2 regions of the Micromonospora aurantiaca ATCC 27029 genome follow, and region 2 is predicted to be linked to the other one. Evidence: riboswitches for the same ligand, from Rfam matches in the RefSeq annotation. Region 2 holds a riboswitch; the other holds the start of a gene.

Region 1 (5,654 bases), 710 kb from region 2:
CGTCTTGAGGTCGGCCTGGATGCCCGCTCCTGCTCCGGAGTCGGAGCCGGCGATGCTGAGAACTGTTTTCGGCGTCACTGGTTCTCTTCTCCGGTGGTTGCTGTGACGGCTGCGGCCGACAGTGGTTGCGGTCGGGGCTGCGGCCGACCGTGCCCACTCCGGGCGGTCAGGCTTGATCCCTCCGTGGGCACGGTCGGCCGCAGCCCTGTCGCGTGCGGGCCGTGGTCGGATCGCGCGGGGTGGGTGCGCGCCACACGGGTGGCCGCCTCCTGGAAGGCTCTGCCCAGCGTGGTGGCGGTTTCGGTGGGGTCGTCGGCGCGCATGATGGTGCCCAGGACTGCTACTCCGGTGGCGCCCGCCTCCACGCATGCACTGACCTGAGCTGCCGTTTCGATGCCGCCTAGTGCCAGCACGGGCACCTTGGTCACCGCGATCAGCTCGCGCAGTCCGTCGGGTTGCAGGGGTGGGCCGTAGCCGGGCTTTGTTCTTGTCTCGTAGACCGGGGACAGCGTGGCGTAGTGCTCGGTGGTGAGCCGGGCCAGCTCGGCGGTGTCGTGACAGGACCGGCCGACCAGTCCGACTGCGGGCGGCGGGTACGGGCCGGCGGCGGGCAGGTGCACCGCGTCCCCGTCGAGCGGATCGGGTCCGGCCACGACGAGCGTGCCGCCTGCCTCGGCGAGGATCGCGCGCAGCTCGACGGCGAGCGCGAGGCGTTCGGCGCGGGGCAGGTCCTTCTCCCGCAGCACCACCCAGCGCACTCCCCCGCCGACGGCCCCCGCGACCACGTCGACGAGAGCCCTCTTGGCGACCCGCCGATCGGTGAGCAGCACGACCCCGGTCGGGCCGGTGTAGATCTTGGTACGCGGCCGCCCCTCCACGGGCGCCTCCGTACCAAGATCCGCAACGCGTACGGCGGTCACAGGTCGGGCCGTCCCTCGTCGGGGGTGGACGGCAAGGCGTGGAAGCGGCGGGTGATGCGGCCCGCGCCGTACGCCAGGTGCCCGGCCTCGACCGCGTACCGCATGGCCGTGGCCATCGCCACCGGGTCGGCGGCCCGGGTCACGGCACTGGCCAGCAGCACCGCGTCGCAGCCCAGCTCCATCGCCAGGGCCGCGTCGGAGGCGGTGCCGATGCCCGCGTCGAGCACCACCGGCACGTCCACAGCCGCCCGGATCAGCCGGATGTGGTGCGGGTTGCCGATGCCCAGCCCGGAGCCGATCGGCGACCCGGCCGGCATCACCGCCGCGCAGCCCACGTCGGCCAGCCGCCGGGCCAGCACGGGATCGTCCGAGGTGTACGGCAGCACGGTGAACCCGTCCGCCACCAGTTCCTCGGCGGCGCGCAGCAACTCCACCCCGTCGGGCAGGAGCGTGCGCTCGTCGCCGATCACCTCCAGCTTCACCCAGTCCGTGTCGAACGCCTCCCGGGCCAGGTGCGCCGTCTTCACCGCCTCCACGGCGGTGCGGCAGCCGGCCGTGTTCGGCAGCAGCCGTACGCCGCAGCGCTCCACCAGGTCGAGCAGGCCGCCCGACCTGCCGGGCGTGGTGTCCACCCGGCGCAGCGCCAACGTCACCAGCTCGGTGCCGGAGGCGCGGATCGCCTGCTCCAGCACGTGCAGGTTGGCCGCGCCGCCGGTGCCGAGGATGAGCCGGGAGCCGAACGCGACCCCGCCGATCTCCAGTGTGGACATCCGCTCACCCGCCCTGGGTGGCGCTGAGTACCTCGACCCGGTCGCCGTCGCGCAGCACGCTCGCCGACCAGCCGCCGCGTGGCACCACCTCGCCGTTGACCGCTACGGCGAGCCCGCGCTCCCGGTCGGTGACGGTGCGGACCACCTCGGCGACGGTGACGCCCTCGGGCAGCGTCCGGCCGGTGCCGTTGACGATCAGTTCCACGTGCGCTCCTTCCCGAAGCGGTCCGGGGTGAAGGGGGCGAGCGCGGGATCCGGCTCGCCGGTGACGATCAGCTCGGTGACCAGGTCGGCGGTGACCGGGGTGAGCACGATGCCGTGCCTGTGGTGCCCGGTCGCCGCGAGCACGCCCGACTGCCCGGGGAGCGGCCCGATGATCGGCGCGTTGTCGGGCGTACCGGGGCGCAGCCCGGCAACGGCCTCCACCAGCTCGTACTCGACGAGTTCCGGCACCAGCTCGGCGGCGGCGCGCAGCAGTGTCAGCACGCCACCGGCGGTGACCTCGGTGTCCGCGCGCTCCTCCACAGTCGCCCCGACCACGACCTCACCGCTGTCCCGGGGCACCAGGTAGACCGGCTCGCTGTCCGCGTACCCCCGGATCACGTGCCGGAAGCCCGGCGGACCGCCACCCGGCGCGCGCAGCCGCAGCACCTGGCCCTTGACCGGCCGGACCGGCAGGCCGGTCAGCGCCGCCGCGCCGCAGCCGGCCGCGACCACAGTGACCTGGGCGTCCACCTCGGACAGCGCGCCGACGCGGGCCGGGCGCAGCTCCACGCCGGCGCGCTCCACGGCCGTCCGCAACGCGGCGACCAGCCGTCGCGGATCCACTTGGTGGTCGCCGGGGGCCACCGCGCCGCCACGCACGCGCGGTGCCAGCGCCGGCTCGCGGTCGCGCAGCTCCGAGGGGCGCAGCGGCGTGATCGGCAGTCCCAGACCCCGTTGGTACGACCACAGCCGCCCCGCCTCGGCCAGGTCGTCGGCGGTGAGCCCGACCACGAGCGTGCCCTCGGTGCGGTAGCCGATGTCGACGCCGCTCGCCCCGGCCAGCTCGGCCGCGAAGCCGGGCCAGCGGGCGGCGGACCCGATGAGAAGCGCTGTGAGTTCGTGCTCACCGAAGTACGCCTCCGCGACCGGCGACAGCATCCCGGCGGCCACCGACGAGGCGCCCGACCCGGGCCGGTCGTCGTGCACCACCACGCGCAGTCCGCGCTGCGCGCACCGCCACGCGATCGCGAGTCCCACCGGCCCGGCGCCCACCACCGCCACGTCGGTAAGGAAGGGCCCCTGTTAACGCCTCCGGTAGAGGAAGGGCCCCCTTTTAACACGTCAGCGCCCGCAGCAGCTCGGCGGTGGCGTGCGCGGGATCGGCAGCCAGGCTGAGCGCGCCGACCACCGCCACCCCGTACGCCCCGGCGGCCCGCAGCGCCGGCACGCTCGCGGCGGTCACCCCGCCGATCGCGATCACCGGAACGCTGACCGCCTCGGCGACCGCGCGTATCCCCTCGGGGCCGATCGGGTCCGGCAGGCCGGACTTGGTGGTGGTGACGTGGCACGGGCCCACGCCCAGGTAGCTCGCGCCCGCATCCACGGCCGTACGGGCGCCCACCGGCTCCCGGGCGGTCGCGCCGAGCACCGCGTCCGGGCCGAGCACGCGGCGCGCGGCTGCGACCGGCAGATCGTCCGCGCCGACGTGGCCCCCGGCGGCGTCCACCGCGAGCGCCACGTGCAGCCGGTCGTTGACCAGGCACTGTGCCCCGTACGGCCGGCACGCCTCGGTCACCCGGCACGCCAGCTCGTACGCCTCCCGGTCGGTGGCGTCGTCCTCCACGCGCACCTGCACGACGAGGTCGGCGCCCGCCACGGGCAGGGCGGCACGCAGCACGGCGAGCGGGTCACGCCCCGGCCGGGTGTCGGTGATGAGATGCAGTCGTCCCAGGGACAGCACGGCAACGCTCCTCCCTGCGCCGGCATTACCCGGATCAGGTTCGACGGTCGGGGGCTCCCAGCCCCCCTCTCAGCCCGGTCCGCACCGGGCTCCCGTGGGTCACTTGCGGCCTACCGTACGACGCCTCCCGCCCGTACGGAACCCCGGGTGAGGTTTTTCCCAGGAACCGTTCACATGCCGTACCGGGGCAACAGGTGACCGTCTCGTCACGACACGCTGCCGGGATGTCCGTTCCCGCCCGTGTCCCGCGCCGCCTGGCGATCCTGCCGTTCCGGGGCAGCCGTGCCGTCTCCGAAGGACTGCTCACCTGGACGATGCTGCGCGGGCCGACGTGGATCCGCCTGCTGCCGGACGTGTACGTGCACCGGGACGGACACCGCGCCGACGACCACCGGATGTGGTGCGAGGCGGTGGCGTTGCGCCTGCCGCCGGGTGCCGCACTGGCGGGACGCAGCGCCGCCTGGTTGTTCGGCACGGACGTGCTCAGCCGCGACGCGCCGGTCACCGTGCTGCTGCCGAGCCCGGCCCGCATGCGTCCTCATCCACGGCTGCTGGTGACCCGGTCGCCCCTGCCCGAGTCGGACCGCACCCGGTTCGCGGGGCTGCCGGTCACGACCCCGCTGCGTACCGCGTTCGACCTGGGCCGGCAGGGCTCACTCGCCGAGGCGCTGGTCGCCGTCGACGCGCTGCTGCGTCGCCGGGTCGTGAAGCTGCCCGTCCTGCGGGCCTACGCCGCCGACCGGCCGGGTTGGCCGGGCGCTCCGCTGCTGCGCGAGGTACTGACGATGGCCGAGCCGTTGAGCGAGTCCCCGATGGAGACGCGGCTGCGGCTGCTCCTCCTCGACGCCGGTCTCGGCCCGCTGACCGCCCAGCACGAGGTGCGCGCCGGCGGACGCTTCGTGGCCCGGGTGGACCTGGCCTGGCCGGCTCTCCGCCTCGCGGTCGAGTACGACGGCGACCACCACCGGGAACGGGCTCACTTCCGGCGGGACGTGGCGCGCCTGAACGCGCTCCGCGCGGCCGGGTGGGTCGTGCTCCGGTTCACCGTCGACGACGTGCTACGCCGGCCCGACGCCACTGTCGCCCTGGTGCGCCAGGCCCTGGCAGAACGTCGCGCCGCCGCGGCAAACCACTGATCCGCACCCGCCGCCCGCCGAACCCCGCCGCGCCCCCGCAGCCCGCAGCCCGCAGCCCGCAGCCCGCAGCTACGAGTCTCGCCCCGCCGCGCCACCGGCCCGGCCACCGCCACCCGCCGCCTGGCCGAGCCGGACCGAGGCGGGCCGAGCCGGGCCAAGCCGGGCCGGGCCGGGCCGCCCGAGACACCACGGGCGTCAGGAGGCCGCCCGCAGACACCTATGGCGTTCCACTCGCGACTGAAACTGGCGACAAGTGGAACGCCATGGGTGTCTCGAGGCCCTCTTGACACCCATACCGTTCCACCCATCGTGAGCGCTGCCTCTGAGTGGAACGCCATGGGTGCCTCCGCGCGGCGGGCGGGCCCCGGTGGGCGCACGCCCGCCGCGCGGGGCAAGCCCCGACGCCGCACGCCGACGAGCGGGCGCACCTGCGACGCGCGGGCGGAACGAACACGGGTGGACCAAACGCGCGGGCGGACCCGACGCGCGAGCGGGCCCAACGCGCGGGCGAGTGCGTCGGCACCGGCAGGGACGATCAGAGGATGGCGTCCAAGGCGGTCAGGTCGTCGTCGGACGGCTGCCACGTCCCGGCTTCGGCATTGGCCTTCACCTGGTCGGGAGTGGTCGCGCCGGCGATCACCGACGTCACGGCGGGACGGGCCGCCAGGCCGCCGATCGCCACCTGGAGCATGCTGATTCCGCGCTCGGCCGCGTACGCCTCGATCGCCTCGATGACGTCCCAGCGCGCGGCGGCCAGCCGCTCGGCGTACCGGCCGCCACCGGCCAGGCGGCTGCCCGCCGGGGGCGCCTCGCCGCGCTTGTACTTGCCGGTGAGCAGCCCGTTGGCGAGCGGGAAGAACGGCAGCATGCCGAGGCCGAACCG
Region 2 (5,654 bases):
GCACGCCGATCGACTGGTGCGCGGAGAGCAGCGCGCTGACCGCCGGGTTCACCGAGCCGACGAGCATCAGCGCCCGGCAGTAGTGCAGGTTACTCAGCCCCAGCCCGCCGTACTTACGGTCGATCTTCATGCCGAACGTGCCGAGCCCGGCCAGGCCGTGGAACACCTCGTCGGGGATGCGCGCGTCCCGCTCGATCGCCTCGCCGTCCACCTCGGACGTCAGGTACGCGCGCAGCGAGCCGAGGAACTCGTCGGCGCGGGCCACCTCGGCCGGATCGGGGCGGGGCCACGGGTCGATCAGGTCGAGCCGGAATCGGCCGAGGAACAGTTCCTTGCCGAAGCTGGGCCGGTCCCAGGCCGACTCGCGGGCCGCCTCGGCTACCTGCCGGGCCTCCTTCTCGGAGACCTGGCCCGCCTCGGCGGGCAGCGGCCCCGCGCCGTCTGGTGACTCGGGCCGGCTGTTCTGTGTCGTGGTCACGGCTGCCTCCTCGTCGGTCCGGCTGCGTCGACGCGTTCGACGAAAACGACGCTACCCCCGGGTGTTACCCAGGGGTAGCGCTGCGTGCACGTCCGATTTGGCGGACGGTCAGTCGGTGAGCGTCTGCGGGTTGTCGTCCTCGTCGTCGATGTCGTCCTCACCCCAGTTGCGCCGGCTGAACGGCAGGATGGCCCAGAAGATCAGGAACCAGAGGCCGGTGAGCGCGCTGAGCAGGAACGCGATCGGCCGGTCCAGCACGAAGTCGGTGACCAGCAGGACCGAGCTGACCATCGCGATCAGCATGAAGAACAGGCCGCCGGTGGCCATCCGGTGGGCGAACCGGACCAGCTCCGGCTTACGCCCCTGCCGGAACAGCGCCCGGTGGAACGCGACCGGAGAAATGATCATCGCGGCGGACGCGGCGGCGGTCAGCAGCGCCACGATGTAGACGTCGCGCTGGAACTCCGTGGTCCGGCCGAACCCGTTGCTGAACGGCAGCGTCAGCAGGAAGGCGAAGAGGATCTGCACGCCGGTCTGCGCGACCCGCAGCTCCTGCAACAGATCGGCGAAGTTGCGCTGCCAGCGCTGCTTCTCGGATTCCTTGGACACTCGCGGACCTCCCCGGGAGACGGCACGGCCGGCGGGTGAACGCCCACCGGCAGGACCGCCTGTGCCCCGTACGGATGATCACGAAACCGGTTCAGGAACCGCGGCGGATCCGGCCCGCGTACCGTGCCTCCAGTTCGGCGTTGTGCTCGTCGCCGCCGGTGATGTTCGCGGACAGGTAGACCGGCGGGCGCTGCCCCGCCGCGACCAGCCGGGCCACCACCTCGGCGACGATCTGCTGGGCGAGCAGCGCCGCGGTGATCGAGGAGACCGCGCCGACCGCGCCGCCGCCCGGCAGCGGCAGCGTGGCGTCGCCGTACGGGGCGCCGTTGTCCAGCACCACGTCGGCGAAGTCGGCCAGCTTGCGGCCGGACGGGTGCCGCGAGGTCATCCGCGCCGAGTGCTGTGCCGACGTGATCGCCACCAGGCCGTGCCCGCGTTCCTTCACGATGGACGCGAACTCGACCATCGCCCCGTTCACGCCCGAGTTCGAGGCCAGCACGAACACGTCCTGCGGCCGGATCGGCGCCAGCTCGTAGAGGCGGTGCGCCACCGCCGGGTCGCGTTCCAGCTTCGGGCCGAGCACGTCGGCCGGGTCGCCGCCGATCAGCACCAGGTCACGCAGCGCGATCCGGTTGGTGGGCACCAGCCCGCCGGCCCGGCCGGCGATCTCCATGGCCAGCGCCTCGGAGTGCCCGGTGCCGAACGCGTGCACCACACCGTCGGCGCGCAGCGCCGCCGCGATCAGGTCGGCCGCGTCGGCCACGTTCTGCCGCTGCTCGGCGGCGACCCGGCCGATCGTCTCGGTCACCACCGCCAGGTACGCCTCGGCGCTCACCGTCATGCCTCCTCCGTTCCCGCGCACCGGGCGAGGATCGCCTCGGCCAGCGGGCCGGGCGCCTCGTCCGGGATCCAGTGGCTGACGCCGGACAGCGTCACGAACCGGTAGTCACCGGTGACGTGCGCGGCGCACGCCTGCGCGGCCGTCCGGCCGATCGCCACGTCCTTGTCGCTCCACACGAACGTGGTGGACACCCCGACCGGGGCGACCGCCTTCATGTCCGCACCGGTCATCGCGCGGTACCAGTTCAGCGCCGCCGTCAACGCGCCCGGCTCACGCATCGGCTCGGCGTACCGGGCCACCACGTCGGCGTCGCCCACTCCGCTCAGCAGCTTGCGCAGCGTGGCGCCGTTCCACGCCAGCAGCACCTTCTCCGCCGTACCGGGCTTGCGGAACAACGCGATGTAGGCGGACTTGACCTTCTGCCGCGGGTCGGTGGCGAGCGCGTGCCCCATCGCGGCCGGGTGCGGCACCGACACCGCGGTCAGCGTCCGCACCCGCTCCGGGTGCGCCGCCGCCAGCCCCCACGCCACGATCGCGCCCCAGTCGTGGCCGACCACGTGCGCGCATGTCACCCCGAGCGCGTCGAGCACCGCGGCCGCGTCGGCCACCAGCTCCGGAATCCGGTACGCCCCGACGTCCGCCGGACGCGCGCCGGGCGAGTAGCCGCGCTGGTCGAGCGCGTACGTGCGCAGCCCGGCGGCGTGCAGCGCGGGCGTGACCGCGTCCCACTCACCGGAGTGCTGCGGAAAGCCGTGCAGCAACAGGACCGGGTCACCGTCCTCGGGGCCGCCGGCGCGTACCTCGAACGTCAGTCCCCGCGCATCCACCAGCATGATCGCCACCATACCGACACTCGCCCTGCTGGGCCGGGGCCCGTGGTCGGTGCTAGCGTCTGCGACGAGACAACTTCACATCCGACAGGGGAGCGCACAGCGCTGAGAGTGCGGGCCGGTGCCCGCAGACCCTCGAACCTGATCTGGGTAATGCCAGCGCAGGGAGTTCGGTCGACCTCCAGCCGCGTCGCCGTCCGGTGACCACCGGGCGCGGCGTGCGTCTTCTCCTGGTTCACCTCGACGAACTGGGAGCCAACCGTGAACCACACCGACAGCAACCGCTGGCGTACCGTCGACATCGTCGTCGCCTCGGTCATCGCCGTCGCCTTCGGCGTCGTCTTCTGGGCCTGGGGCCTGCTCTGGAGCGCCACCGACGCGGCGTTCGCGTTCTTCCCGCCGGCACAGGCCGTGCTCTACGGCGTCTGGCTGATCCCGGCGGTGCTCGCCGGCCTGATCATCCGCAAGCCGGGCGCCGCGCTGTACTGCGAGACGGTGGCCGCGATCATCTCGGCCCTGCTGGGCAGCCAGTGGGCGAGCATCGTGATCCTCCAGGGCCTGATGCAGGGCATCGGCGCCGAGCTGGCCTTCGCCGCGTTCCGGTACCGCTCGTTCCGACTGCCGGTGGCGGTGCTGGCCGGCGCGCTGACCGGCCTCGGCGCGGCGATCTTCGACTTCGTCTACTGGAACAAGGCGTTCGACTTCGCCTCCTACCGCCTCCCGTACGCGCTGATCACGATCGTCAGCGCCACGATCGTCGCCGGTTTCGGCGCGCACGTCCTCACCCGCGCGCTGGCGAACACCGGCGTCCTGGACCGCTTCCCCGCCGGCCGCGACCGAGCCCTGGTCTGACGCCTCCATCGTGTCGATCATGAAGTTGGCGGCCGTTTCGGCACCCGTCATCGCCGTCAACCTCATGATCGACGGAGAAGAGGGGGTGGGTGGGCGGTGAGCGGGGTGGTGCTGCGGGGGTTCGGGTGGCGGCACGGGGGACGGAAACGCTGGGCTCTGCGCGGGGTGGATCTGCGCGTGGAGAGCGGCGAGCGGGTGCTGCTGCTCGGACCCTCCGGCGCCGGTAAGAGCACGCTGCTGGCCGCGCTGGCCGGGCTGCTGCCGGAGGACTCCGGCGAGCAGGAGGGCACCGTCGAGATCGACGGGCTGGACCCGCGCAAGGCCCGCGAGCGCGTCGGCATCGTCTTCCAGGACCCGGAGACCCAGCTCGTGATGGCCCGCTCCGGCGACGACGTGGCGTTCGGGCTGGAGAACCGTGGCGTACCCGCCGGGGAGATCTGGCCCCGCGTCGACGAGGCGCTGCACCGGGTCGGCTTCCCGTACGACAGGGACCGCCCCACCGCAGCGCTCAGCGGCGGCGAGCAGCAGCGGCTGGCGCTGGCCGGCACGCTCGCGCTGCGTCCCGGGCTGCTGCTGCTCGACGAGCCCACCGCCAACCTCGACCCGGCCGGTGCCACCCTGATCCGCCGGGCCGTCGCGAACGCGCTCGACCCGGACACCACGATGGTCCTGGTCGAGCACCGGGTCACCGAGGCACTGCCGCTGGTCGACCGCGTCGTGGTGCTGGAACCCGGCGGCGGGGTGCGCGCCGACGGGCCGCCCGAGGCGGTCTTCGCCGCGCACGGCGACGCGCTGGCCACCGCCGGGGTCTGGGTACCCGGCCACGTCGCGCCACCCCGGCACGCCACCACGCCGCCCGGCGACGTGCTGCTCACCGCGGAGCGGCTCGGCCTGCCGCCCCGGCTCGACCCCACCGATCTCCGGGTACGCGCCGGCGAGGCGCTCGCCGTCCTCGGCCCCAACGGCGCCGGCAAGTCCACACTGGCGCTGCTCCTGGGCGGCCTGCTGAAGCCCGGCACGGGCGCCGTCACCGCGTCGGCGGCACTCGCCGGGCGGGACGCGCGTACTCCCCCGCACCGCTGGCGGGCACCCGCGCTGGTACGCCGGATCGGTTCGGTGTTCCAGGACCCGGAACACCAGTTCGTCACCGCCACGGTCCGCGACGAGCTGGCGCTCGGCCCGCGCCGCACCGGCCGGCCCGAGTCGGCGGTGACCGCCACCGTCGACGAGCTGCTGCACCGGTTGCGGCTGGACCGGCTGGCCGGCGCCAACCCGTACACCCTCTCCGGTGGGGAGGCGCGGCGGCTGAGTGTGGCGACGGCCCTGGCCACCGCGCCCCGCCTGCTGATCTGCGACGAGCCCACGTTCGGCCAGGACCGGCGGACCTGGCTGGAGCTGGTCGACCTGCTCGCCGAGCTGCGCGACGCCGGGCACGGCGTGGTCGCGGTGACCCACGACGAGGACTTCGTCGCCGCGCTGGCCGACACGACGCTCACCCTGCACCGCTCCCCCGCCGGGGTGGCCACGTGATCGGCCTCGAACCGGTCGCCGCACCCGGCGCCCCGCTGGCCCGGCGCAACCCGGTGGCGAAGCTGGCCGCCGCTGTGGTCTTCACGCTGATCCTGGTGGCGACGCTCGACCCGGTGGCCCCGGCCATCGCCATCGCCGTCGAACTCGCGGTGCTGCCGCTGTTCGGGGTCCGCTATCGGGTGCTGGCCCGCCGGGCCTGGCCGCTGCTCGCCGGCGCCGTCGGCATCCTGATCACGCTGGTGCTCTTCGCGGCCGACCGCTCCGGCCGGGTGCTGGTCGAGGCCGGTCCGGTCCTGGTCACCGAGGGCGTTCTCGTCACCGCGCTGGGCCTGGTGCTGCGGATGCTCGCCGTGGCGCTGCCCGGCATCGTCGTGTTCGCCACCACCGACCCGACGGACCTGGCGGACGCGTTGATCCAGAACGCGAAGACGCCCGCCCGGTTCGCCATCGGGGCGCTCGCCGCGTTCCGGATGGTGCCGCTGCTGGAACAGGAGTGGCGGATGATCAGCATGGC

The links. Region 2 has a riboswitch for thiamine pyrophosphate ahead of MICAU_RS24070 (ECF transporter S component). Riboswitches for the same ligand answer to the same signal wherever they lie in the genome.
Region 1: linked by a shared signal. The riboswitch ahead of thiE (thiamine phosphate synthase) and the one ahead of MICAU_RS24070 (ECF transporter S component) in region 2 are both predicted to bind thiamine pyrophosphate.

The regions. Positions count from the first base shown of each region.
Region 1 covers NC_014391.1:6,154,390-6,160,043, forward strand. Annotated here, with positions in the region: gene thiD (bifunctional hydroxymethylpyrimidine kinase/phosphomethylpyrimidine kinase) at 1-78, opposite strand, end outside; gene MICAU_RS27345 (thiamine phosphate synthase) at 75-878, opposite strand; gene MICAU_RS27350 (thiazole synthase) at 917-1,690, opposite strand; gene thiS (sulfur carrier protein ThiS) at 1,695-1,895, opposite strand; gene thiO (glycine oxidase ThiO) at 1,886-2,956, opposite strand; gene thiE (thiamine phosphate synthase) at 3,009-3,635, opposite strand; TPP riboswitch at 3,630-3,741, opposite strand; gene MICAU_RS27370 (DUF559 domain-containing protein) at 3,860-4,771, shown strand; gene MICAU_RS27375 (aldo/keto reductase) at 5,307-5,654, opposite strand, start outside.
Region 2 covers NC_014391.1:5,445,267-5,450,920, forward strand. Annotated here, with positions in the region: gene MICAU_RS24050 (acyl-CoA dehydrogenase family protein) at 1-478, opposite strand, end outside; gene MICAU_RS24055 (DUF6328 family protein) at 587-1,087, opposite strand; gene MICAU_RS24060 (sugar isomerase domain-containing protein) at 1,179-1,928, opposite strand; gene MICAU_RS24065 (alpha/beta fold hydrolase) at 1,925-2,761, opposite strand; TPP riboswitch at 2,838-2,944, shown strand; gene MICAU_RS24070 (ECF transporter S component) at 3,020-3,610, shown strand; gene MICAU_RS24075 (ABC transporter ATP-binding protein) at 3,707-5,140, shown strand; gene MICAU_RS24080 (energy-coupling factor transporter transmembrane component T family protein) at 5,137-5,654, shown strand, end outside.